DNA from 4 places in the Nonomuraea sp. MTCD27 genome. Region 1 is predicted to be linked to each of the others. Evidence: riboswitches for the same ligand, from Rfam matches in the RefSeq annotation. Region 1 holds a riboswitch; each other region holds the start of a gene.
The links. Region 1 has a riboswitch for cyclic di-AMP ahead of ACBJ59_RS46720 (CHAP domain-containing protein). Riboswitches for the same ligand answer to the same signal wherever they lie in the genome.
Positions count from the first base shown of each region.

Region 2: it holds a riboswitch for cyclic di-AMP, as region 1 does, so the genes downstream of both, ACBJ59_RS18315 (C40 family peptidase) here and ACBJ59_RS46720 (CHAP domain-containing protein) in region 1, are expected to answer to the same signal.
Region 3: it holds a riboswitch for cyclic di-AMP, as region 1 does, so the genes downstream of both, ACBJ59_RS05890 (C40 family peptidase) here and ACBJ59_RS46720 (CHAP domain-containing protein) in region 1, are expected to answer to the same signal.
Region 4: it holds a riboswitch for cyclic di-AMP, as region 1 does, so the genes downstream of both, ACBJ59_RS14550 (NlpC/P60 family protein) here and ACBJ59_RS46720 (CHAP domain-containing protein) in region 1, are expected to answer to the same signal.

Region 1 is NZ_JBGNUW010000021.1:153,291-158,487, reverse strand. Features, by position in the region: gene ACBJ59_RS46730 (alpha/beta fold hydrolase) at 1-682, shown strand, start outside; gene ACBJ59_RS46725 (hypothetical protein) at 976-1,272, shown strand; gene ACBJ59_RS46720 (CHAP domain-containing protein) at 1,489-2,193, opposite strand; cyclic di-AMP (ydaO/yuaA leader) riboswitch at 2,206-2,343, opposite strand; gene ACBJ59_RS46715 (Gfo/Idh/MocA family protein) at 2,461-3,414, opposite strand; gene ACBJ59_RS46710 (aldo/keto reductase) at 3,505-4,326, opposite strand; gene ACBJ59_RS46705 (hypothetical protein) at 4,425-5,197, shown strand, end outside.
Region 2 is NZ_JBGNUW010000005.1:524,501-529,697, forward strand. Features, by position in the region: gene ACBJ59_RS18305 (branched-chain amino acid aminotransferase) at 1-121, opposite strand, end outside; gene ACBJ59_RS18310 (3-isopropylmalate dehydrogenase) at 371-1,417, opposite strand; cyclic di-AMP (ydaO/yuaA leader) riboswitch at 1,517-1,658, shown strand; gene ACBJ59_RS18315 (C40 family peptidase) at 1,857-2,261, shown strand; gene ACBJ59_RS18320 (SSI family serine proteinase inhibitor) at 2,334-2,723, opposite strand; gene ACBJ59_RS18325 (hypothetical protein) at 3,144-3,266, shown strand; gene serA (phosphoglycerate dehydrogenase) at 3,694-5,197, opposite strand, start outside.
Region 3 is NZ_JBGNUW010000002.1:296,164-301,360, reverse strand. Features, by position in the region: gene ACBJ59_RS05900 (M48 family metallopeptidase) at 1-197, opposite strand, end outside; gene ACBJ59_RS05895 (hypothetical protein) at 209-1,072, opposite strand; gene ACBJ59_RS05890 (C40 family peptidase) at 1,171-1,692, opposite strand; cyclic di-AMP (ydaO/yuaA leader) riboswitch at 1,766-1,930, opposite strand; gene ACBJ59_RS05885 (NlpC/P60 family protein) at 2,375-3,277, opposite strand; gene ACBJ59_RS05880 (NYN domain-containing protein) at 3,435-4,757, opposite strand; gene ACBJ59_RS05875 (phosphotransferase family protein) at 4,902-5,197, shown strand, end outside.
Region 4 is NZ_JBGNUW010000004.1:494,394-499,590, forward strand. Features, by position in the region: gene lysX (bifunctional lysylphosphatidylglycerol synthetase/lysine--tRNA ligase LysX) at 1-506, shown strand, start outside; gene ACBJ59_RS14540 (cytochrome P450) at 503-1,702, opposite strand; gene ACBJ59_RS14545 (LuxR C-terminal-related transcriptional regulator) at 1,887-2,099, shown strand; gene ACBJ59_RS14550 (NlpC/P60 family protein) at 2,120-3,163, opposite strand; cyclic di-AMP (ydaO/yuaA leader) riboswitch at 3,169-3,318, opposite strand; gene ACBJ59_RS14555 (amino-acid N-acetyltransferase) at 3,596-4,165, shown strand; gene ACBJ59_RS14560 (RDD family protein) at 4,251-5,197, shown strand, end outside.

The DNA.
Region 1 (5,197 bases):
CGCGGCCGGGCTGCGGCCGGTCGCGGTCGACCTGCCCGGTCTGGGGCGCTCGGAGGGGGAGTTGACGGTCGAGACGGCGGCCGTTCCGGCGCTGGCGGAGTGGGTGGCCCGCTTCGCGGCGGCGGTGGGGGCGGAGGAGCCGGTGGCCGTGGCCGGGCACGACATCGGGGGCGCGGTCGCGCAGCACCTGCTGGCCGCGGGGCCGGTGCGGGTGCGCAGGCTGGCGCTGGTCAACTCGGTCACGTACGACTCCTGGCCGGTGGCCGCGGTGGCCCGCTACCGCGACCCGGCGGTGGCCGCCGCGACGACCGCCGAGGACGTGCTGGCCGCGCGCCGCATCGCCGTAGGTGCCGCGCTGGCCCGTCCGGCGACGGAGGAGGAGCTGGCCGACTACCTCGACCCCTGGACCGACCCGCGGGTCTGCCGGTCGTGGCTGGCCCTGGCGGGCGCGGCCGACAGCCGTTACACGCTCGACCTGGTCCCGGCGCTGCGGGCCGACCGTACGCCGAAGCTACTGGTCTGGGGTGAGGACGACCAGTTCCAGCAGGTGCGGCAGGCCGAGCGGTTCGCCGCCGAGATGCCCGCCACCAGGCTGGTGCGCATCCCGAAGGCGGGTCACATCCCGATGGAGAACGACCCGGACGGGGTCGCCGGGGCGCTGGCCGCGTTCTTCCTGGAGTGAGCCGGGCTTATCCCGATGTGCCCGCATCGGTTTGACCCGCCGAGCGCGGCGGGGTTACCGTCAGGCACATGGCATACCAATGTGATCGCATTGGATTGGCGTGAGGGCCGTCAGTCTCGCCGGCCTGCTGCCGCTGGCCGGGCCCCGCCGCCTGCTGCCGCTGGCCGGGCCCCGCCGCCTGGTGCCGTTCGGCCTGTTCGGTGCGGGCGCGGCGACGCTGGGCCCGCTCGGCACGGTGCCGCTCGGCCGGCTGGTCTCCCACGGCGGCGCCGCGCCGCTGATCGCGTTGCTCGATGCGGGAGGCCCCGCTCCTGCTGGTGCTGGACGAGCCGACCGCCTCCCTCGACGCCCCGGCCGAGAGCGCCGTCTTCGCCCGCTACGCCGAGGCCGCCCGCCGCCACCCCGGGACCGTCACGCTGCTGGTCACCCACCGCTTCCCCACGGTGCGGACGGCGGACCTGATCGTCGTGCTCGACGGCGGCCGGGTCGTCCAGCGTGGCACCCACGACGACCTCGTCGCCCGCCCCGGCCCGTACGCCGAGCTGCATGCCATCCAGCGCGACGCCTTCACGGCGGCCGACGGGCTGTGACGCGGGGAGCGCCGCGGGTCATCGCGAGGCCCGCCGGAGCCTGAGCAGGGGTGCTGGTGAGCATGCCGCCACGCCGAGGACCGGTGCCCGGCACGCTCATGACGGGCATCGGCATCGCCGGGGGAAGCCGGGAAACGCGACGAGCGCGCGTCCCGTTCGGGGACGCGCGCTCGTCGCGTTCAGGGAAGGCGGGGGAACCCCCTCGGCCGGAGTCCGTCAGGCGCGGTACTGCGGGTAGCCGTAGCCGACGACCTGGGACTTCGGACGGATGCGCTCCTCGACCCGGCCGTTGCCGGTGTTGCCCTCGATCGTGGAGATGGTGCCGTTCTGGTTGTCCTTCACGACGAACCCGACGTGCTGGATGTCGCTGAGGCTCTTGCCGCCGTCCCAGGAGAAGAAGACCACGGCGCCGGGCTTGGCGACGGTGCCGAAGCGGTGGTTGGCGGCGAACCACTTGGCGTGGGCGACGGTGTAGGCGTCCCAGCCGACCTGCGGGCGGGCGCCGGTCTGCTCGCCGACCCAGGAGACGAACATCGAGCACCAGGCGGCGTTCAGGTACGCGGCGCGGTTGCCGCCGTCACGGGCGACGGTCTCGGCGGCGCGCTTGGAGGCGGCGTACCACTGCTGGTACTTGGTGCCGCCGCCGTAGGCGTTCTCGGAGGTGCCGACCTGGGCCCTGGCGAGGGCGAGGACCTGGTCCGCGGTGACGTTGACCTTGGTCTCCTCCACCCTGTCGCCGGCCTTGTGGGCGGCGATGGCGGTGTCCGGGTGCCTGGCGGCGGTGGCCGCGGCGACGCCGGTGGCGGTGTCGGCATTGGCGGCTACGGCGTTGGCGCCGAGGGCCGAGGCGATGACGGTGGCGCCGAGGACGGCGCGGGCGATGGTGGTCTTCGAGGCAGCGGAAATACGGTGCTTGGCCATCGAGGGGGTTACTCCTTGCTTCCATGCCGCTTACCGGGTTAGCTGACGGGTTCGGGCGTGGAAGCTGCCCTACGGCACCGGAGTGCCGATTCACCCCAAAGGACATGGGTCCCCGGTTCCGCGCGGACGCGGATTCAGCGGTCACAGGGCGATCCTGTGATTTGTCGTGCGATGGTCAGACATAGCCGGACAAACCGGACGTATGCCTCAAGTTGCCCCATAAGGTAATACATGAGGCAAGAGGATTACAAATCCATAAAAGCGCGGCTAGGCAAGTTGCCTGCGTGCGTCGGCCAGAAGCCCCATCATGGCAAGGGATTCGTCAAGCGGCATGATCGAGGATTCGGTCCTGCCTTCGGCCGTGGCGGCGCGGACTTCGCGGAGCTCTCCGGCGTATCCGTTGTCCGCCGGATCGAGCACGTGCTCTTCCGGCTCCATGGAGGGCCCGGTGAGCAGGATCCGCTGCGGGGCCCAGAACGGCGCCTGGATGTCCGCCCGCATCTGAGTACCTACAACACTGGCCTGGTTAGGGTAATTCCCCAGCAATGAGGTGGCCACGAGAGCATGCCTGCCACCGGGGTAGAGCAATACGCCGGCCGCCTCCGCGTCCACCCCGTTCGGGGCCAGGGAGCCGGTGATGCGCAGGTCAGCGGGCATGCCCAGGAGGAGCTGGGCCAGGCCGAACGGGTAGATCCCCAGGTCGAGCAGCGCGCCGCCGCCCAGCTCCGGCGCCCACAGCCGGTGCGCCGGGTCGTACGGCAGGGCGAAGCCGAAGCTGGCCTGCACGGAGCGGATCTCGCCGAAGCGCGGGTCGGTCGCGATCCGCCGGACGAGGGGGTTGAACCTCATCCACATGGCCTCCATCAGGAACACGCCCGCCTCGCGCGCCAGGCGCACCATCTTCTCCGCGTCGTCCACGGTCGCCGCCAGCGGCTTCTCGCAGAGCACGGCCTTGCCCGCGGCGATGGCGGCCTCGGCCACCCGCAGGTGCTGCGCGTGCGGCGTCGCGACGTAGATCGCGTCCACCGCCGGGTCGGCGCACAGCTGCTCATAAGAGCCGTACGCCGACTCCGCCCCCAAAGTCGTGGCCAGGGCCTGCGCCCTGGCGAGGTTCCTGGATCCGACGGCGGCCACCCGCATCCCGGGCTCCGCCACGATGGCGGCCCCCACGGTACGCGCGATGCCGCCGGTCGCCGCAATTCCCCATGTGAAATCTTGCACGCGGCAGATCGTATCCGGATGGTAAAAGGTGACTTATGGCGGCGTCATGTAACGGTAATTCCTTTACGTCACATGAGCCACTCCGGTCACTCACGTCATGTTGAAAGTCTCGGGATCGGGGCCGATGCGCCTGCTCCTGTTCATCGCGCCGATGGCCGCCATGTCCTCGGCGTCGAGGATGAAGCTGAACACGTCGATGTTCTCGGCGATCCGCGCGGGCGTCACGGACTTGGGGATGACCACGTTGCCGAGCTGCAGGTGCCACCGGAGCACGATCTGCGCGGGCGTCTTGCCGTACTTCTCCGACAGCACCGCCAGCGCCGGGTCCGCGAGCAGCCCCTTGCCCTGCCCGAGCGGGCTCCACGCCTCGGTGAGGATGCCGTTGGCCTCGTGGAAGGCCCGCATCTCCCGCTGCTGCAGGTAGGGGTGGAGCTCGATCTGGTTGATGGCCGGGGTGATGTCGGTCTCGTCCATGAGCCGGGTGAGCGTGTCGACGGTGAAGTTGGACGTGCCGATGGCCCTGGCCCGGCCGTCACGGTAGATCTTCTCCATCGCCTTCCACGCCTGCACGTACTTGTCCTGCTTCGGCACCGGCCAGTGGATGAGGAAAAGATCTACGTGGTCGAGGCCCAGCCGGGTCAGGCACTCGTCGAAGGCCGCCTCCGCGCGGGCGTGGTCGCCGTTCCACAGCTTCGTGGTCACGAATACCTTCTCGCGGGGCAGCCCGCTCGCGAGCACGGCCCGCCCCACGCCCTCCTCGTTGCCGTAGGCCGCGGCGGTGTCGACGTGCCGGTAGCCCGCTTTGAGCGCGGTCGCGACCGCGTGCTCGGCCTCGTCGGCCGGTACCTGCCAGACGCCGTACCCGAGCTGCGGGATCTGCACGCCGTCGCTGTTGAGCATGAGCGAATTCATACCCTCCATTGTTCACGTCGCGTTTCTGAGGGCTTAAGCCGGTGGGGCTAGCTTGAAGCGGTCGTGAACGGGCCATCACCCCGCTGGGAGGGCAAGGAGTGGTCGAACAGGCGTCGGCCTGGGTGGAGTCCCCGCTCCAGATGCTGTGCGCCGTCGAGGCCCACCACGCCGGGCTCCTCGGACCCGCGACGGCCATTGTGCCACGTGCGGGCCTGCGGCCCCTGAAGGCCACGCGGCGCGAGCTGCGCGCCCTGGGGCTCCCGGAGGGCCTCGAGCTGGCCGAGCCGCGCGAGCGCATGCCCAGGCGCGTGCAGGCGGTCGGAGACGCCTTCTCCGGCAAGGTCCAGCTGCGCTGGCTCACCTCCAGGCCCGGCCACATCGTCATCGTGGACGACGGGCTGGCCACGCTCCGGCTGCTGGAGCTGCTCGCCGCCGGCCCGTACCGCCCGCTGCTGCGCGCCCGCGCCCAGCCCACCCGGCTGCGTGCCGCGCTGGGCGTGGCGGCCGCGCTCCGGCTGCGCATGAGCAAGGTGTCGGTCTTCACCGCCCTGTCCGTGGACGACAAGCTCGAGGAGGCCGTCCGCCGCGCCGGGGTCGACCTCGTCCGCCACGACTTCGCCTGGTTGCGCGCCCAGCCGCTCAGCGCCGAGGGCCCCGCCGAGCGCACGGTCGTGCTCGGCACCTCGCTCGTCCGCAACGGCCTGGTGCACCGCGACCACTACCTGCGCTGGCTGACGGACCTGGCCGCGCGCGAGCCGCTGGCCTACTACCCGCACCGCCGCGAGGACCCCGTGGACGTCGCGCTGATCCGGGAGCGCCCCGGCATCACCGTCCACGACGCCGGCGTGCCCGCCGAGCTGACGCTGCGCGG
Region 2 (5,197 bases), on a different contig from region 1:
TCATGTGATCCGTGAAGGTCTGCCCGAAACCGGGGTTCGCCAGTACCTGCTCCCGCTCGGCCGCGGTGCGAGCGTGGTCGGATAGCTGCACGTCGAAGCTGAGCTTCTGAGCGATGGTCATGACGGAGGTCCTTCTCTCTGCGATCTACCGAAATCTACCGGAATCTGCCCACTGTCTGCGGATCTGCGAGCCGGTGGCGGTGAGCGGCCGTGGCCGGGAGGGCAGTCCGTACTTCCTATTGTCTCGCCATATGGGATGGCAAGCGGCCAATGGGGGTGATAAGCCCATTCCACGACCGGAACGCGGACGCGAAAAAGCGCCTGGCGAGTCCTCTCGGACCGCCAGGCGCTGTTTCGGGGCTAGGCGGTCCTAGCCGGATACTCGCGCGGTGATGTCGTCGCCGATCTCGGTCGTGGTGCGGCCGGCCCAGCCGGCGAGGCGCTCCACGATGTCGTCGGCGACCGCCTGCTCGACCCTGGCCGCCTCGGCGTGCAGGCCCAGGTGGTCGAGGAGCATGGCGACGGACAGGATGGTCGCGGTGGGGTCGGCCTTGCCCTGGCCGGCGATGTCGGGCGCGCTGCCGTGGACCGGCTCGAACATGCTGGGCGTGGTCCGCTCAGGGTTGATGTTGCCGCTGGCGGCCAGGCCGATGCCGCCCGCGACGGCCGCGCCGAGGTCGGTGATGATGTCGCCGAACAGGTTGTCGGTGACGACCACGTCGAAGCGCTCCGGCTGGGTGACGAAGAACATCGAGGCCGCGTCGATGTGGCTGTAGTCGGTGGTGACCTCGGGGTATTCCTCGGCCACCCGGTTGACCGTGCGCTGCCACAGGTCGCCGGCGTAGGTGAGGACGTTGGTCTTGTGGACGAGGGTCAGCTTCCTGCGCGGCCGCGACTTGGCCTTCTCGAACGCGTAACGCACCACGCGCTCGACACCGTGGGCGGTGTTGAGCGACTCCTGGGTGGCGATCTCGTGCGGCGTGCCGCGCCGCATGGTGCCACCGGTGCCGGCGTAGAGGCCCTCGGTGCCCTCGCGGACGACGATCATGTCGATGTCCTCGGCGGGCGTGTCGGCCAGCGGGGTCTCGACCCCGGGGAACAGCTTGACCGGCCGCAGGTTGACGTAGTGGTCGAACTCGAACCGGAGCCGCAGCAGCAGGTCGCGCTCAAGGACGCCCGGCGGCACGCTGGGGTCGCCGATGGCGCCGAGCAGGATCGCGTCGTAGCCGCGCAGCTCGTCGAGCACCGCGTCCGGCAGCGTCTCGCCGGTGCGGTGATAGCGTGCGGCGCCCAGGTCGTAGTGCGTGGGCTCGATCTTCGTGCCTACGGCCTCCAGGACCTTGAGTCCTTCGGCCACGACCTCGGTGCCGATGCCATCCCCGGGGATGACGGCCAAGCGGATGTTACGCGACTCCATGGGCGGTACCTTACCGGCTCGTCTCGTCTGACGAACACATCATCTCATTTTTCGGACGTCCGGTTTTGAGGCATTTGCGACCTTTTGACCGTTTCGTTAGAGTCCGTCTGGCCTAATCCACGCAGCCGCTGCGTGGAGCCGGGGACCCAACTTTCCCCCAGGGGCGAATCGGCACCGCCGTAGGGCCGTCTTCCAGGCCCGAGCCCGTCAGCTAACCCGGTCGGCCGCATGGAAGGACAGTGTTCTGTCTCGCATCGCCATTGCCCTGGCGGCCGGTGTCGCCGGGCTCATCCTGGCCACCCCAGCCGCCCAGGCCGCCACCGACGGACCCCGGGCCACCACGGACAAAGACACCACCACCCTGACCGGCGCCGAGATCAAGCGCATCCAGGAGGCGCAGGCCCCCACGCCCGCCTGGAAGATCGCCCTCGACTACGCCATGGACAAACGCGGCACCCCGTACGTCTGGGGCGGGACCAGCAGGAGCGGGTACGACTGCTCCGGGCTCATGCTCAGGTCCTACGAAGCCGCGGGCATCGAACTGCCGCGCACCGCCCGCGAACAGTACGGGGCATTTTCCAGGAAAATCGCATGGAACGATCTAGAGCCCGGTGACCTGGTGTTCTTCAGCAACCTGGGTCACGTGGGGATGATCTCGAAGCCCGGCTACATGGTGCATGCGCCGCGCACGGGCGACGTCGTGAAGGAGGAGAAGCTTTCGACCTGGCGCAGACAGGCGTTCGTGGGAGCGGTCCGGCCGGATCCCAAGGGCGTGCGCCAGTGGACCGAGGTGCTGAAGCAGCGCCGGTCCTCCGCCCCGGCCACGCTCACCGCCACCCTCTGAGAAGCCGAGAGCGGCCCCGCGAGCCCGGGGCCGCTCTCTTTCAGGTCGCCTCAGGGGCTCTCTTCCAGGTCGTCAGGGCACGATCGGGGCGGCCAGGCGCTCCACGAAGCAGGGGTTCGGGTACTGCTCGGCGAGGTCCAGCGGCTCGCCGTGGAAATGACCGTGGATCTGGACATCGACGGGGTCGAAGATCCGCGGGCACGGGACGTCCGGGCGGAACCGGATCTGGTCGAGGTCACCGCCGATCTCGCGCAGCCTGTCGCAGGCGGCGAACGGGTCGGGGTGGTTACCGTCGTCCGGGTCGCAGATCAGGACCCAGCGCTGGGCCACACCACCGTGGTACTTGGTGATGGTCAGCTCGGCCGCCTGCGCGTGGGCGGGAGCGGCGAGCAGGGCCGCGGTGGCCAGCGCGGGGACGGCGACGGCGACGGCGCGGCGGATCGCGGTCAGGGAAGCGTGCATGGGGGGAACCTCCTCATGGAATGGATACGCAGCGCGACGCTACCAGCACTCTCCGTATCCACAACGGCAGGTGTCCGTACCCCCTGTCCCAGGCGTAGCGTGGCGGCGGATCGACCACGACTTCACCGGGACGGGCATCGGACCCGGCGGCGCCAGGCCGTGGCGCTCAGCCGCCGTCGGTCAGCTGGTACGACGTGGGCTACTCGGAGGTCATCGAGCTGCGCGACAGGCTGTTCCCCGGGCGCGCAGGCCACGCCACGATCGGGTCATCGGTCACCGATCTGGCGTGGCTGGAGCGGGTCCCCGGCGACGCTCCCGCGCTGGTGGTCACCGAGGGCCTGCTCTACTACCTCGACCCGGCCGAGGGCGCCGCGCTGCCGCGGGCGATCGTGGAGCGCTTCCCGGGCCGGGCCTGTGGCGGTGAGCGCGTTCGACCTCGACGGATTCGACCGCCTGTCGATCACGCACCGCATCTCGGCCTGGATCGTCGGCGCCCTGCCGGCGATGAGGCGGACGGCCGTGTTCTACCGGCTGGAGTTCTGAGGGGCGCCGCCGTTGTCGCGGCGGTCCAGCGCGGTCTGGACGGCCTCGGCCGCCTCGTCGTCGTGGTCTTCGGCACGGTTCCAGGCATACATCTCGTACATGGGATTCATCTCTTCTCGCGGGCGCGTTCCAGAATTCCTGAAGGGGGAAGCCGGACTCCGGTCGCGAATCCGACCGGGCCTGATCTCGTGGTCCGGGTCACGGACCGGACGAAGGGACTTAGTGGCCGACGCCAACGCCGCTCTCCGCGGCGGGTCGTCGACCTGCCCTAACAGGCCCCGCCGCGGCAGGTAATGAGTACGAGAACCTGGCGCATTACCCGTCACAGTACCCGAGCATGCTGCTTGGATGTCCTACTATCTCGCATCGTGAGACGCAAGGGGGCCGTCACCCAAGACGGGTGACGGCCCCCGGCCGGTGTGGGAGGTCAGTCCTCCAGGTCCACCGAACGGCCGCTCTCGGCGCCGATCTCGGCCCCGATCTGCTCGACGACCTCGGCGGGGATGGCGGAGTCGACGGTCAGCGCGATGAGCGCCTTGCCGCCCTTGACGTCACGGGCCACCTGCATCGAGGCGATGTTGATGTTGTGCTCGCCGAGCAGCCTGCCCACCACGCCGACGATGCCGGGACGGTCGGTGTAGGTGTAGAAGCACAGGTGGGCCGTCGGCTCGATCTCCATCTCGTAGCCGTTGACCTCGACGATCTTGGTGATCTGGCGCGGCCCGGAGAGCGTGCCGGAGACCGAGACCGTACGGCCGTCGGCGAGCACGCCGCGCACGGTCACCACGTTGCGCCAGTCGGGGCTCTCGGAGCTGGTCACCAGCTCGACGGTGATGCCGCGGTCCTTGGCCAGCAGCGGGGCGTTGACGTAGGTGACCTGCTCCTCGATCACGTCGGCGAACACGCCCTTGAGGGCGGCCAGCTCGATCACCCGCACGTCCTGGGAGGCGATCTCGCCGCGCACCTCGACGTCGAGCTTGGTGGCGACCTCGCCGGCCAGCGCGGTGAAGACCCGGCCGAGCTTCTCGGCCAGCGGCAGGCCCGGCTTGACGTCCTCGGCGACCGCCCCGCCCTGGACGTTGACGGCGTCGGGCACGAACTCGCCCGCCAGCGCCAGCTTCACGCTCCGCGCGACCTGGGTGCCGGCCTTCTCCTGGGCCTCGTGCGTGGAGGCGCCCAGGTGCGGCGTGGCGACGACCTGGTCCAGCTCGAACAGCGGGCTGTCGGTGCACGGCTCCTTGGCGAACACGTCCAGGCCGGCTCCCGCGACCCGGCCCTCCTTGATCGCCGAGTAGAGCGCGCCCTCGTCCACGATCCCGCCGCGCGCGACGTTGACGATCCGGACGGACGGCTTGACCTGGTGCAGCTCCCGGTCGCCGATGAGCCCGAGCGTCTCCTTGGACTTGGGCAGGTGAACGGTGATGAAGTCGGCCTGCTTGAGCACCTCTTCGAGGCTGAGCAGCTTGACGCCCATCTGCGCGGCGCGGGCCGGCGGCAGGTAGGGGTCGTAGGCGATCAGCTCGACGCCGAACGGCTGCAGCCGCTGCGCCACGAGCTGGCCGATCTTGCCCAGGCCCAGGATGCCGACGACCTTCTCGTCGAGCTCGACACCGGTGTACTTGGAGCGCTTCCACTCCCCGTTCTTCAGCGCGGCGTGGGCCTGGGCCGTGTTGCGGGCGCTGGCCAGGATGAGGGCGATGGTCTGCTCGGCGGCGCTGGTGATGTTGGAGGTCGGCGCGTTGACGACCATGACACCGGCCTTGGTGGCCGCCTCGACGTCGACGTTGTCGAGGCCGACGCCGGCGCGCGCGACCACGCGCAGCTTGGGCGCCGCGGCGATGGCCTCGGCGTCGACCTGCGTGGCCGAGCGGACGATCAGCGCGTCCACCTCGGCGAGGGCGGGCAGCAGCTGGGAACGGTCGGCGCCGTCG
Region 3 (5,197 bases), on a different contig from region 1:
CTGGCCAGTTCCCCGGCGGCCGCCCCGCCGCCGTGTCCGGCCGTCCCCGCCGCCGTGGCCGCACCCTCCGGCGGCCCGGCGCCCGGCTGCCCGGCGCCCGGCTGCCCGGCGGCCACGGCGGCCATCGCGCCGTCCGGTGCGCCGTCCGGGGGCTCGTCCTGCCGTGCCGCGTCGTCCTCGTCCTGCCGTTCGCTCATCTGCCTCCCCTTCACACGAGCTGATCCCGCACGTATTCGCGCCACCGTGCCGTCAGCGTGGCGACGGAGAGCCCCAGTGAGGCGAGTGCCCGGTCGAGGCCGGCCGCCTGAGCTTCACGGTAGAGCCTCACCAGGGTCCCTTCACCGAACCGGTCAGCCAGGAAGCGACACGCCAGCCAGGCCTCCTGGTAAGCCCGCGCCAGCCGGTCGGGGGCCCGCCCGTCGGCCGCGAAAGCCGCAGGTGCCGGCAAAGCGTTCGGCAGGCGCCCGGCGCGGACCTCGGCGGCCAGCTCGGCGGCGGCCGTCGCCACGGGGAGCCCGGCGTCGCGGTAGCCGACGTAGTCGGCGAAGCCCTCGTAGAGCCAGACGGGGAGGTGGTCGGTGCCGGCGGCGACGTGGGTGAGCTCGTGGGCGAGCACCACGTCCCTGCCGGTGGGATTGAGGGTGGCGAAGAGCTCGGGTACGACGATCACCCGCCCGCGGTCGGCCACCGCGGCCAGGCCGTCCAGCCGCTCCACGCCGGCCAGCCGGGCGGCCTCGCGGGCGGAGTCAGGGACGACGACCAGGGGGCGTACCGGCCTGCCGAGCACGGCCGAGACCCGCAGCCCGGCCCGATCGGCGAGCCGCGCCATCTCGTCGAGCGAGCCCGCGCCCTGACCGCCCTGGCCGACCCGACCCTGACCGACCTGACCGACATAGCTGACATGACCAACATGGGCGACGACAACGGACCGGCCGCCGCGCCGGACGACCGTGCGGCCGCCGGGCCACAGGTCGAGGATCCCCGAGGGGAGGACCGGGGGTTCGGGGCCACCGGCGAGGGCGAGGAGCAGCAGGCCGGCCACCGCGGCTCGTCGGCTCACCTGCTCGGACACGATGCCCGATCGTAGCCCCACCACATGAGTGCTCCCGCGGACGCGCGAGAGCCCCGCCCGAATCCAGGAAGGTCTCCAGGAATCCGGACGGGGCTTCTTCACATGCCGGGACGGACCGCGCCGACGAATGACGACTTACGCCATCCGCCCAGCTTGTCGATGCGCACCCGTTCGCCTGTCCGTGGCGAGTGGATCATCTTGCCCTTGCCGACGTACATGCCCACGTGGCCGAGCCCGCTGAAGAACATCAGGTCACCCGGCTGGAGGTTCCGCCAGGAGATCCTGCTCTTGATGCGGGCGAACTGGCTGCTCGCCACGCGCGGGAGCGTCACCCCGGCCCTCTTCCAGGCGAACTGGACGAGTCCGGAGCAGTCAAACGAACCAGGTCCTGTGCCACCGTAACGGTACGGGTCACCGATCTGATCCTTGGCCACGGCGACGGCCTTGCGGGCCTTCGCTTTCTGCCGAGCGATCCTGGCCGCCCGTCGCTGGGCTGCCGTGGCCGACGTCGACGTCTTGGCGGTGGTCTCCGCCTTCGCCGTCTCAGCGGCCGATTCGCTCGTCGTCGCCGCCTGAGCCGTTGGGGCAGGGAGGATCAGACCTCCGGCCGTCACGGTCATCGTGAGCGCTACGCCGCTCAGGGCAAGGCGGGACAGGCGGGGGTTCTGCAGGGAGGTAGACAGGATTTCTCCTTGTGTCTTCCACGAACGCCTACCGGGTTAGCTGACGGATTCGGGCCTGGAAGTCGCCCTACGGCGCGATGACGCGCCGATTCACCCCTGATCCCTGGGGAAACGTGGGATCGCTGGGTCCCCGGCTCCGTGCCTCCTGGCTGCACGGACTCGGCAGGTCGTCACCCCGATTGATTGCGATATGCAGATATCTGGGGATATCGGGGACGACCGGCGGATTCTTTTCTGTCTCGCATCGGGAGGGACCGATGCGGGTTCGCGGTGTCATGGCTTGTTCACCGCGACGACGCCAGAAGCTACGCCGAAAGGTCAAGGATCGGCAAAGCGGGAGTCAGGTTGTAAAGATCAGACAGCAGGGCCAGTAAGGAAGGAAACCCCTGCTGGAACACCAGGTTCCGTTATCCAAATGTGACCCTGCTCACACTTCTGACAGCCCGCGCTTGTCAGGCGTCGTTTGTCGCGTTTGTCACATTTTTCGCAGGAATTGACGGCCGTTTCGCGCCGTGGGAACGCTCCCGCCCCGGATCGCACGCCGGCAGACGCCACCTACTATGTGGCATCGTAGAAGCGGATGTGAGGCCGAAATCCGGTCGGGCGGGAGCCGAAAATGTTACGGGCGGACCGCGCCGACCAGGGAGCGGCCGTACGCGGAGAGCGCGACGACCTTCACGACGTCGCCCGTCTGCGGCGCGTGGACGATCTGCCCGTTGCCCGCGTAAATGCTGACGTGGCCCAGGCCCTCGCTGAAGATGAGGTCACCGGGCTGCAGGGAGTCGAGGTCCACCTTGCGGCTCGCGCCCCACGCCCACTGCTGCCACGTCGTACGCGGCAGCGTGACGCCGGCCGCCGCCCAGGCCGCCTGGGTCAGGCCCGAGCAGTCGTACCCGCGCGGCCCCGTCCCGCCGTAGATGTACGGCTTGCCCACCTGCGCGTACGCGAACCGCAGCACCGCCGCCGCGCTCCCCGAGGCCGGGCCCGTGTACTTGATGCCCGTGCTGTTCGGGTTGCCGGGGTTGTAGGCACCCAGCTTGTCCAGCAGCTTCTTCTGGTCGACGATCAGCTTGCGGATCTCCGAGCGCTCCTTCTCGACCGCGTCGCGCTCCTTGTCCGCCTCCTCGAGGGCCTCCTGCGCCTTGTCGCGCTCGACCTTCAGCCCGCGGTTCTCCCGGTCGAACGCCGCCAGCTTCTCCGCGCGCTCCTGCGCGAGCTGACCCGCGACGGCCAGCCCCGACAGCGTGCTCTGGGGGTCGTCCGAGGTCATGATCCCGGGCCAGGAGGTGACGTCCTCACCGAGCTGGTAGCTGTCGACGGCCATGCCGATCACCTGCGCGCGCAGGTCCGCGACCGTCTCCAGCTTGCGCTTGTAGCTGTCGTTCAGCTTGGTGAAGGTGCTCTTGGCCTTCTTGTAGCGCTCGTTCGCCGTGTTGAACCGGTCGACGACCTTGTCAGCCTTGTCGTTGAGCTTCTCGAGCTTGGCCTTGGCCTGGCCGAGAGTGGGTTTGGGATCAGCCATCGCCGCTCCCATCGGGCACATCACCAGCCCGAACGCGAGACCCGCGGCCACCGGCACCCGGCCAAACCTCACAGTGTCGCCTCCCAGGGATTACATCTGGGGCGAAATAGTACAGAAGTGGCGGGTGGGGTCTGCCCCAAACGCACCAATTCGTAATCTAGGCGCGGCCCAGTCTGCGCAGCAGCAGACCTGACGGAACCGGTCTGGCACCCATGCGCCTGACCGACTCGGCGACCTCGCGGTCCGACGACACCACGGCGATGGCCCGGCCGGGCGGCTCGGCGCGTACGAGCTGGCGGATGAGGTCGTCGGCGATCTCCCCCGGCGCGCTGAACAGCACCCGCACCCCGCGCGGCGCGACCACCTGCACGGGGACGTTGAGCTCCGCCCCGTCGAACACCACGGTGACCTCGACCCTGGTCTGCGCCACCAGCCCGCCCAGCGCGGTCATGAGCCGGTTGCGCTGGTCGGCGAGGGTGAGGGTGCCGTAGCCGGTCTTGGTGACGTTGTAGCCGTCGATGATCAGGTGCACCTGCGGCAGCGCCAGGAGCTGGTCGAGGAGCTGCGGGTCGTCGTCGGCCAGCGCACGCGCGGGCACCCCGCGCACGCCGGGACGCTCGCCGGTGACGGCCGCGACCGAGTCGGCGGGCCGGCTGATCGTGGTCGGCAGGGCCAGCTCGCGGCGCAGCCCGGCCGAGGCGTCCTGCAGCGCGTCGAGCAGCACCCGGACGCGCGCGTCCTCGATGCTCCGGCCCTCGCGGGCGGCCCGGCGCGAGGCCTCCAGCTGCTTCTCCACGTCGGCCAGCCGCTCGCGCAGCCGCCGCAGCTCGGACTCCCCGGCGCTGCCGGCGGCCGAGGCGGCCGTCTTGGCCTCCTCCGCCGCGTGCTCCATCTCCTCGGCCCGCCGCACCGCGGCCTTGGCCCGCTCGCGGGCTTCGTGCAGCTTGCGGCGCAGGTCGGAGTTCTCCGCGCGGGCCGCCTTGATCTGCTCGCGCAGCCGGTCGGCCTCCTCCTTGGCGGCGCTCTTCTGCGCGGCGAGCTGCTCGCGCAGCCGGGTGACCGCCTCCTCGCGCTCCGAGCCCTCGGCCGCCACCGCCGACTGCTCCAGGTCGGTGCGGGCGGCTTCGATCATCTCCGCCCAGCCCGGCGGCCGGGTGAGGTAGGCCGCCGCGGCCACGAGCACCGGGTCGGCGGCGGGCGGCACGTTGCCCTCGGCCAGCGAGGTGACGAGCTCCGGCCAGCCCGCCGCCACCGACTCGGCGACCAGCTCGCGGAACTTCTTGTCGTTCTCCAGCTGCGCCGCGATCGGCGCGCTGCCCAGCTTGGCGCGCTTGCGGGGGTCGAACTTGGCGATGCCGCGCAAGGGCGGCGGTATGGAGGTGGAGGGCATCGTCCCGAGGACTTGAGAGGCCAGATCGACCACATTGAGCCGCACCTGCTCGGGAAGCGGGCGAGACAGGCCTTCACCCGCTGAACTCATCCCACTTGTCCCTTCGTGACATGCCCTTTCAGACAAGGGTACGGCTGTTGCGTACCTGACCGTAACGGCCACTCCTGTATGGACAAGCGCTTGCTAGGCGGTATACGACTGTCGAAGGGCAGATGTCCAGGCGGGAGACCCACGGTGACCGAGCAGATGCGCACCTCCACACGTGACCTGGAAGAACTGCGTCGACGCGCCACCGCCTGGCTGCGCGGCCGGGTCGGCGGAGACGCCACGGTGTCTGAGATGTCCAGGCCCTCGGGCAACGGCCTGTCGAGCGAGACCCTCTTCTTCACCGCTACGTGGAGTGGGAGCTCCTCGCGCTGCGTGGCCAGGCTCGCACCTGCGCCGGAGGCCGTTCCGGTCTTCCCTTCCTACGATCTGCGGGCCCAGTTCGAGATGATGCGGCTGGCCAGGGAAAAAGCTGGGATCCCAGC
Region 4 (5,197 bases), on a different contig from region 1:
CCGTGGGCGAGCACATCACCACCTCCACCACCCTGGAGGAGCTCCGCAAGCTGGCCGACCATCGCGAGATCCACTGGGACCCGAAGTGGGGCTCGGGCAAGCTCGTGCAGGAGCTGTTCGAGGCGCTCGTCGAGCACACGCTCGTCCAGCCCACGTTCGTCATGGACTACCCGCTGGAGACCTCGCCGCTGGCCCGCACCCACCGCGACGACCCGCTGCTGACGGAGAAGTGGGACCTCATCGGCTTCGGCACCGAGCTGGGCACCGGCTACTCCGAGCTCAACGACCCGATCGAGCAGCGCCGCCGCCTGGTCGAGCAGTCCCTCCTGGCCGCCGGGGGCGACCTGGAGGCGATGCAGCTCGACGAGGACTTCCTGCAGTCGCTCGAATACGCGATGCCGCCGACGGGTGGCATGGGGGCGGGCATCGACCGGATGATCATGGCCTTCACCGGCCGCAACATCCGCGAGACCATCCTGTTCCCGCTGGTCAAGCCCACCCACTAGGGCCGGGGCAGGCGCACCGGCAGCGCGGCCAGGCCGCGTAGCACCACGTTCTCCTTGTACGGCGGCGCCGGGTCGGCCAGCTCCAGCTTGGGCGCCGCCGCGGCCAGGGCGGACAGCGCGATCTCGCCCTCCATCCTGGCCAGCGTGGCGCCGAGGCAGAAGTGGATGCCGAGCCCGAACGCGAGGTGCCGCCCGGGCTCCCGGGTGACGTCGAAGCGGTCGGGATCGGGAAAGGCCGCCGGGTCGCGATTGGCCGCGCCTATCACCGCCATCACGAGGGTGCCCTTGGGCACCGGCACGCCGGCCAGCTCCACGTCCTCCATCGCGAGCCTGGAGGTGAGCTGGACCGGCGGGTCGTACCTGAGCACCTCCTCGACCACCTGCTTGGGCCGCTCCGCGGCGTGCGCCAGCAGGCCGTGCCGGGCCAGGTGCAGCACCCCGTTGCCGATGAGGTTGACGGTGGTCTCGTGCCCGGCCACGAGCAGCAGCACGCAGGTGGCCAGCAGCTCGCCCTCGGTCAGCTCCCGTACTTGCGTCAGGGCGCTCAGGAGGTCGTCCCCGGGGCGCTCGCGCCGGATCGCGGAGAGCTCGCGGAAGTAGTCGCGAAACTCCCTTCTGGCGCGCCCGGTTTCCGATACGAGGTCGTCTGTAAGCATCGGGTCAAGGCCGCGAGCCAGGATCTCGCTCCAGCCGCGGAAGCGCTCCTCGTCCTCCGGAGGCACCCCGAGCATCTCGCTGATGACCATGACCGGCAGCGGGTACGCCAGGCCGGACACGAGATCGGCCTCCTCGGGCAACCCGGCGACCAGCTCGGCGGTGATCGCCTCGATCCGCGGGCGCAGCCGTTCCAGCATGCGCGGGGTGAAGGCCCTGCTCACCAGGGCACGCAGCCTGGTGTGGTCGGGCGGGTCCAGCCACAGGAACGATTCGACGGGCTGACCTGGGTTGTTCCGGTTCGCCTCGGCGGAGCCGCGGCCGAAACGCGGGTCGCGCAGCAGCACCGTACAGAGCTCGTGGGTGGTGGCGACGAGCAGCCCGCCGCGCGTGCGGAAGAGAGGCCCGCGCGCGCTCATCTCGCGATAACGGGCGTACGGATCGCGCAGGAACCCTTTGTCGAACGGGTCGAAACCCAGGACGTCCGCCGCGCTCATCGACGCCGGATCCGGAGCTGGGGAAGGCTCGACGAGATCACTCATCGGGCGACGATCGGTGCCGACATATCGCGAGTACGTCACATATTTCGGATCATGTCAATAGTGCTCGTCAAGGGTGGAGATTGTCATGCTTGACGACCTTTCCAGGATGCGTTTACCGTCTGCGAGGAGCAACTTTGGCCGGGTCGATCGGTCCAAGTTCTGCTGTTGGGGGGGAGGGCTCCCGATGGATGTGCTCACTGAAGGTGTTGAGCTGAGCCATGCGGACCTTGCGTTGCTGGCGGAGCTGGCCAAGGGGGTCACGGTCGACCGGGTGGGGAGACGACTGGATATCAGCGGGCGGACGGTACGCCGGAGGTTGCGGGGCATCTGCGACCGCATCGGCGTGGCCACGGCGATCGAGGCGGTGGCCTGGGCTGCCCGCCGCCAGTTGATCTAGCGGCGGGCGGTGCCCGGGGCTCAGTCGGCGATGCGGACGGCGCCGGCGAACGGCCGCCGGGCGATCGAGGCGATGCGGACGACGTCACCGGTCTGCGGCGCGTGCACCATCATGCCGCCGCCGAGGTAGATGCCCACGTGGTGCAGGTCGTTGTAGAAGAAGACCAGGTCACCCGGCCGCAGCTCCTCGCGGGAGATGTGCCTGCCGGCGGTCCACTGGCTGCCCGTGTAGTGCGGCAGGGAGATGCCCACCTGCTGGTAGGCCGCCATGACCAGGCCCGAGCAGTCGTAGGAGTTCGGGCCTTCTGCGCCCCAGACGTACGGCTTGAGCTGCTGCGTGAGCGCCCACCGGGCGGCCTGCGCCGCCTTGCCGCCGCCGATGATCGGCAGGTTCACGCGCACCGCCCGCGTGCCGGGCCGGCCGGCCTCGCCCAGCGCCCGCTGGAACAGGTTGCTCTCGACCTTGGTGACCAGCTTGGTGATCTTGTCGCGCTTGGTGTCGAGCTCGGAGACGAGCTCCTGGACCTCCTCGATGCGCGTCTTGGCGCCGGCCCTGGCGCGCTCGGCGGCCTCCCTGGCCCTGGCGACCTGGTTGACCTCCTCGCCCTGCTGCTGTTCGAGCACGTACGTGGTGGCGGCGCGGTCGAGGAAGGTGTCGGGATCCTCGGAGGTGGCGAACGCCAGCGCCTTGCCCAGGCCGCCGGTGATGTAGGCGTTCTCGGCTAGCAGGGCGGCCTTGGCGCGCTTGGCCTCGAGATCGGCCTCACTGGTCGCCAGCGTCTTCTGCGCGGCCTCGGAGGCCTTCTTGGCGGTCTTGAGCTTCTCCCGCTGGCCGTTGTACTCCTCGGACAGCGTCTCGATCTCCGTGTGCATCTTCTCGACCTGCTTGGCCAGGTCCTGGAGCGACGGTTTGGGGTCCGCGGACGCCGAACCGACGGGGATGGCTATCAGCAGCGCGGCGATTGTGACACTTACCACACCGAAGCGGCGCGGTCGCCGGGCCCGTTCCGGAGGGCGGGCGTGCTTGCCCGCCGCCTTCCCCCCACGGTTGAGCGTGAGCTCCACCAACCAGCTCCTCTCATAGACGCCTACCGGGTTAGCTGACGGGTTCGGGCCGGAGCAGCCCTACCGAATGATTCGGATTCACCCCAGTGGTGGCGTCGGGTGACGCCACCGGCGGGTCCCCGGCTCCCCTCGCGGGGATTGGGCGTGTCCCCCTCGTCGCGATACGCGGGGAACATCGTCGCAGGACACTAATGCACTCCGGGTTCGTGCTCAACCAGAACTGCCGAGTCTGTAGAGGTTTCACAACCGAAGGGTCACAAGGTGATCTCGTGCACGCTCGTGCAGAACCGACTTTATGTCCTGTTTGCCGTCGATGGGGCCGAATGCAGAGATCCGCGGGGTGCGTGCCCGCATGGCAACGGGATGTAACAGGATGAGCCCAGAGATGGGAGTTAGGGCTGAGCCGTAATGACATCTGTACTCTGGAGAGCCATGGAGCAGGTGGCCGAACTGACAGTGCCCGAGACCGCGGTGGTGGTCCGGCGTGCCCGCACGCCCGACGTGCGGACGGTCAGGCGCCTGGTGGACACCTACGCGGGCGCGGGACCGCGGCTCCTGGAGAAGGCCACGGTGACCCTGTACGAGGACGTACAGGAGTTCTGGGTGGCCGAGCTGGGCGGACAGGTGGTCGGCTGCGGCGCACTCCACGTGCTCTGGGAGGACCTCGCCGAGGTCCGCACCGTTGCCGTGGACCCCGAGTGCCGGGGGATGGGCGTCGGCCATCGGATCGTCTCAGCTCTCATACAGCAGGCGAAGGATCTGGGTCTGCGGCGTGTATTCTGCCTGACTTTTGAGGTCGACTTCTTCGCGAGGCATGGCTTTCGCCCGATTCAGGGCACACCGGTCTCCCCTGAGGTGTACGCCGAACTGCTGGCCTCGTACGACGAGGGTGTGGCGGAGTTCCTCGACCTGGAACACGTCAAACCGAACACCCTGGGCAACACCCGCATGCTGCTCCATCTGACATCGGGTGACGCGGACCTTGACCAGATGGAAAGGTGATTGTTGATACCTATGTCGATACGTTGGGCAGCACAGGCATGTGTCCTGACACGTGCCACATGCGCACTCGAAGCGAGGTGACACGGTGAGCACCGGACAGCCGCCGTATCCACAGGACGAATCCGGCGAAAATTCTGCGCCTGCCACCCCCTACGGGCAGCAGAACACGGGCCGCCACCCCGGCGAGCCCGATCCCGACGTCACTGTGGTCGGCTACCGGGCGGACGATGCCTACGGGCAGCAGCCCCAGTACGGCCAGCAAGGCTATGGCCAGCAGCAGGGCTACGGCCAGCAACCTCAGTACGGCCAGCAGCAGGGCTACGGCCAGCAGCAGCCGCAATATGGCCAGCAGGGCTACGGACAGCAACAGCCGTCCCAGCCCGGCTACGGCCAGCAGGGCTATGACCAGCAGCAGGGCTACGGTCAGCAGCAACAGCCGGCCCAGCCCGACTACGGTCAGCAGGGCTACGGCCAGCAGCAGGGCTACGGTCAGCAGCCGCAGTCGGGCCAGCAGCCGCAGTACGGTCAGCAGCAGGGTTACGGCCAGCAGGGCTACGGGCAGCAGCAGCCGTCCCAGCCCGACTACGGCCAGCAGGGTTACGGCCAGCAGCAACAGCCGTCCCAGCCGTCCCAGCCGTCCCAGCCCGACTATGGCCAGCAGGGCTACGGCCAGCAACCGTCCCAGCCTGACTACGGCCAGCAGCAGGGCTACGGCCAGCAGCCGCAGTCGGGCCAGCAGCCGCAGTACGGTCAGCAGCAGGGTTACGGCCAGCAGGGCTATGGACAGCAGCAGCCGTCCCAGCCCGACTACGGTCAGCAGGGTTACGGTCAGCAGCAGGGCTACGGCCAGCAGCCCCAGTCCCAGCCTGACTACGGTCAGCAGCAGGGTTACGGGCAGCAGCAGCAGTCCCAACCCGGCTACGCCCAGCCCGGCTACGGCCAGCAGCAGTACGGCGACCAGCAGCAGTACGGCCAGGCCTACGGGCAGCAGCCCCAGGCTTACGGCCAGGGCGGTTACGGGCAGCAGCCCGG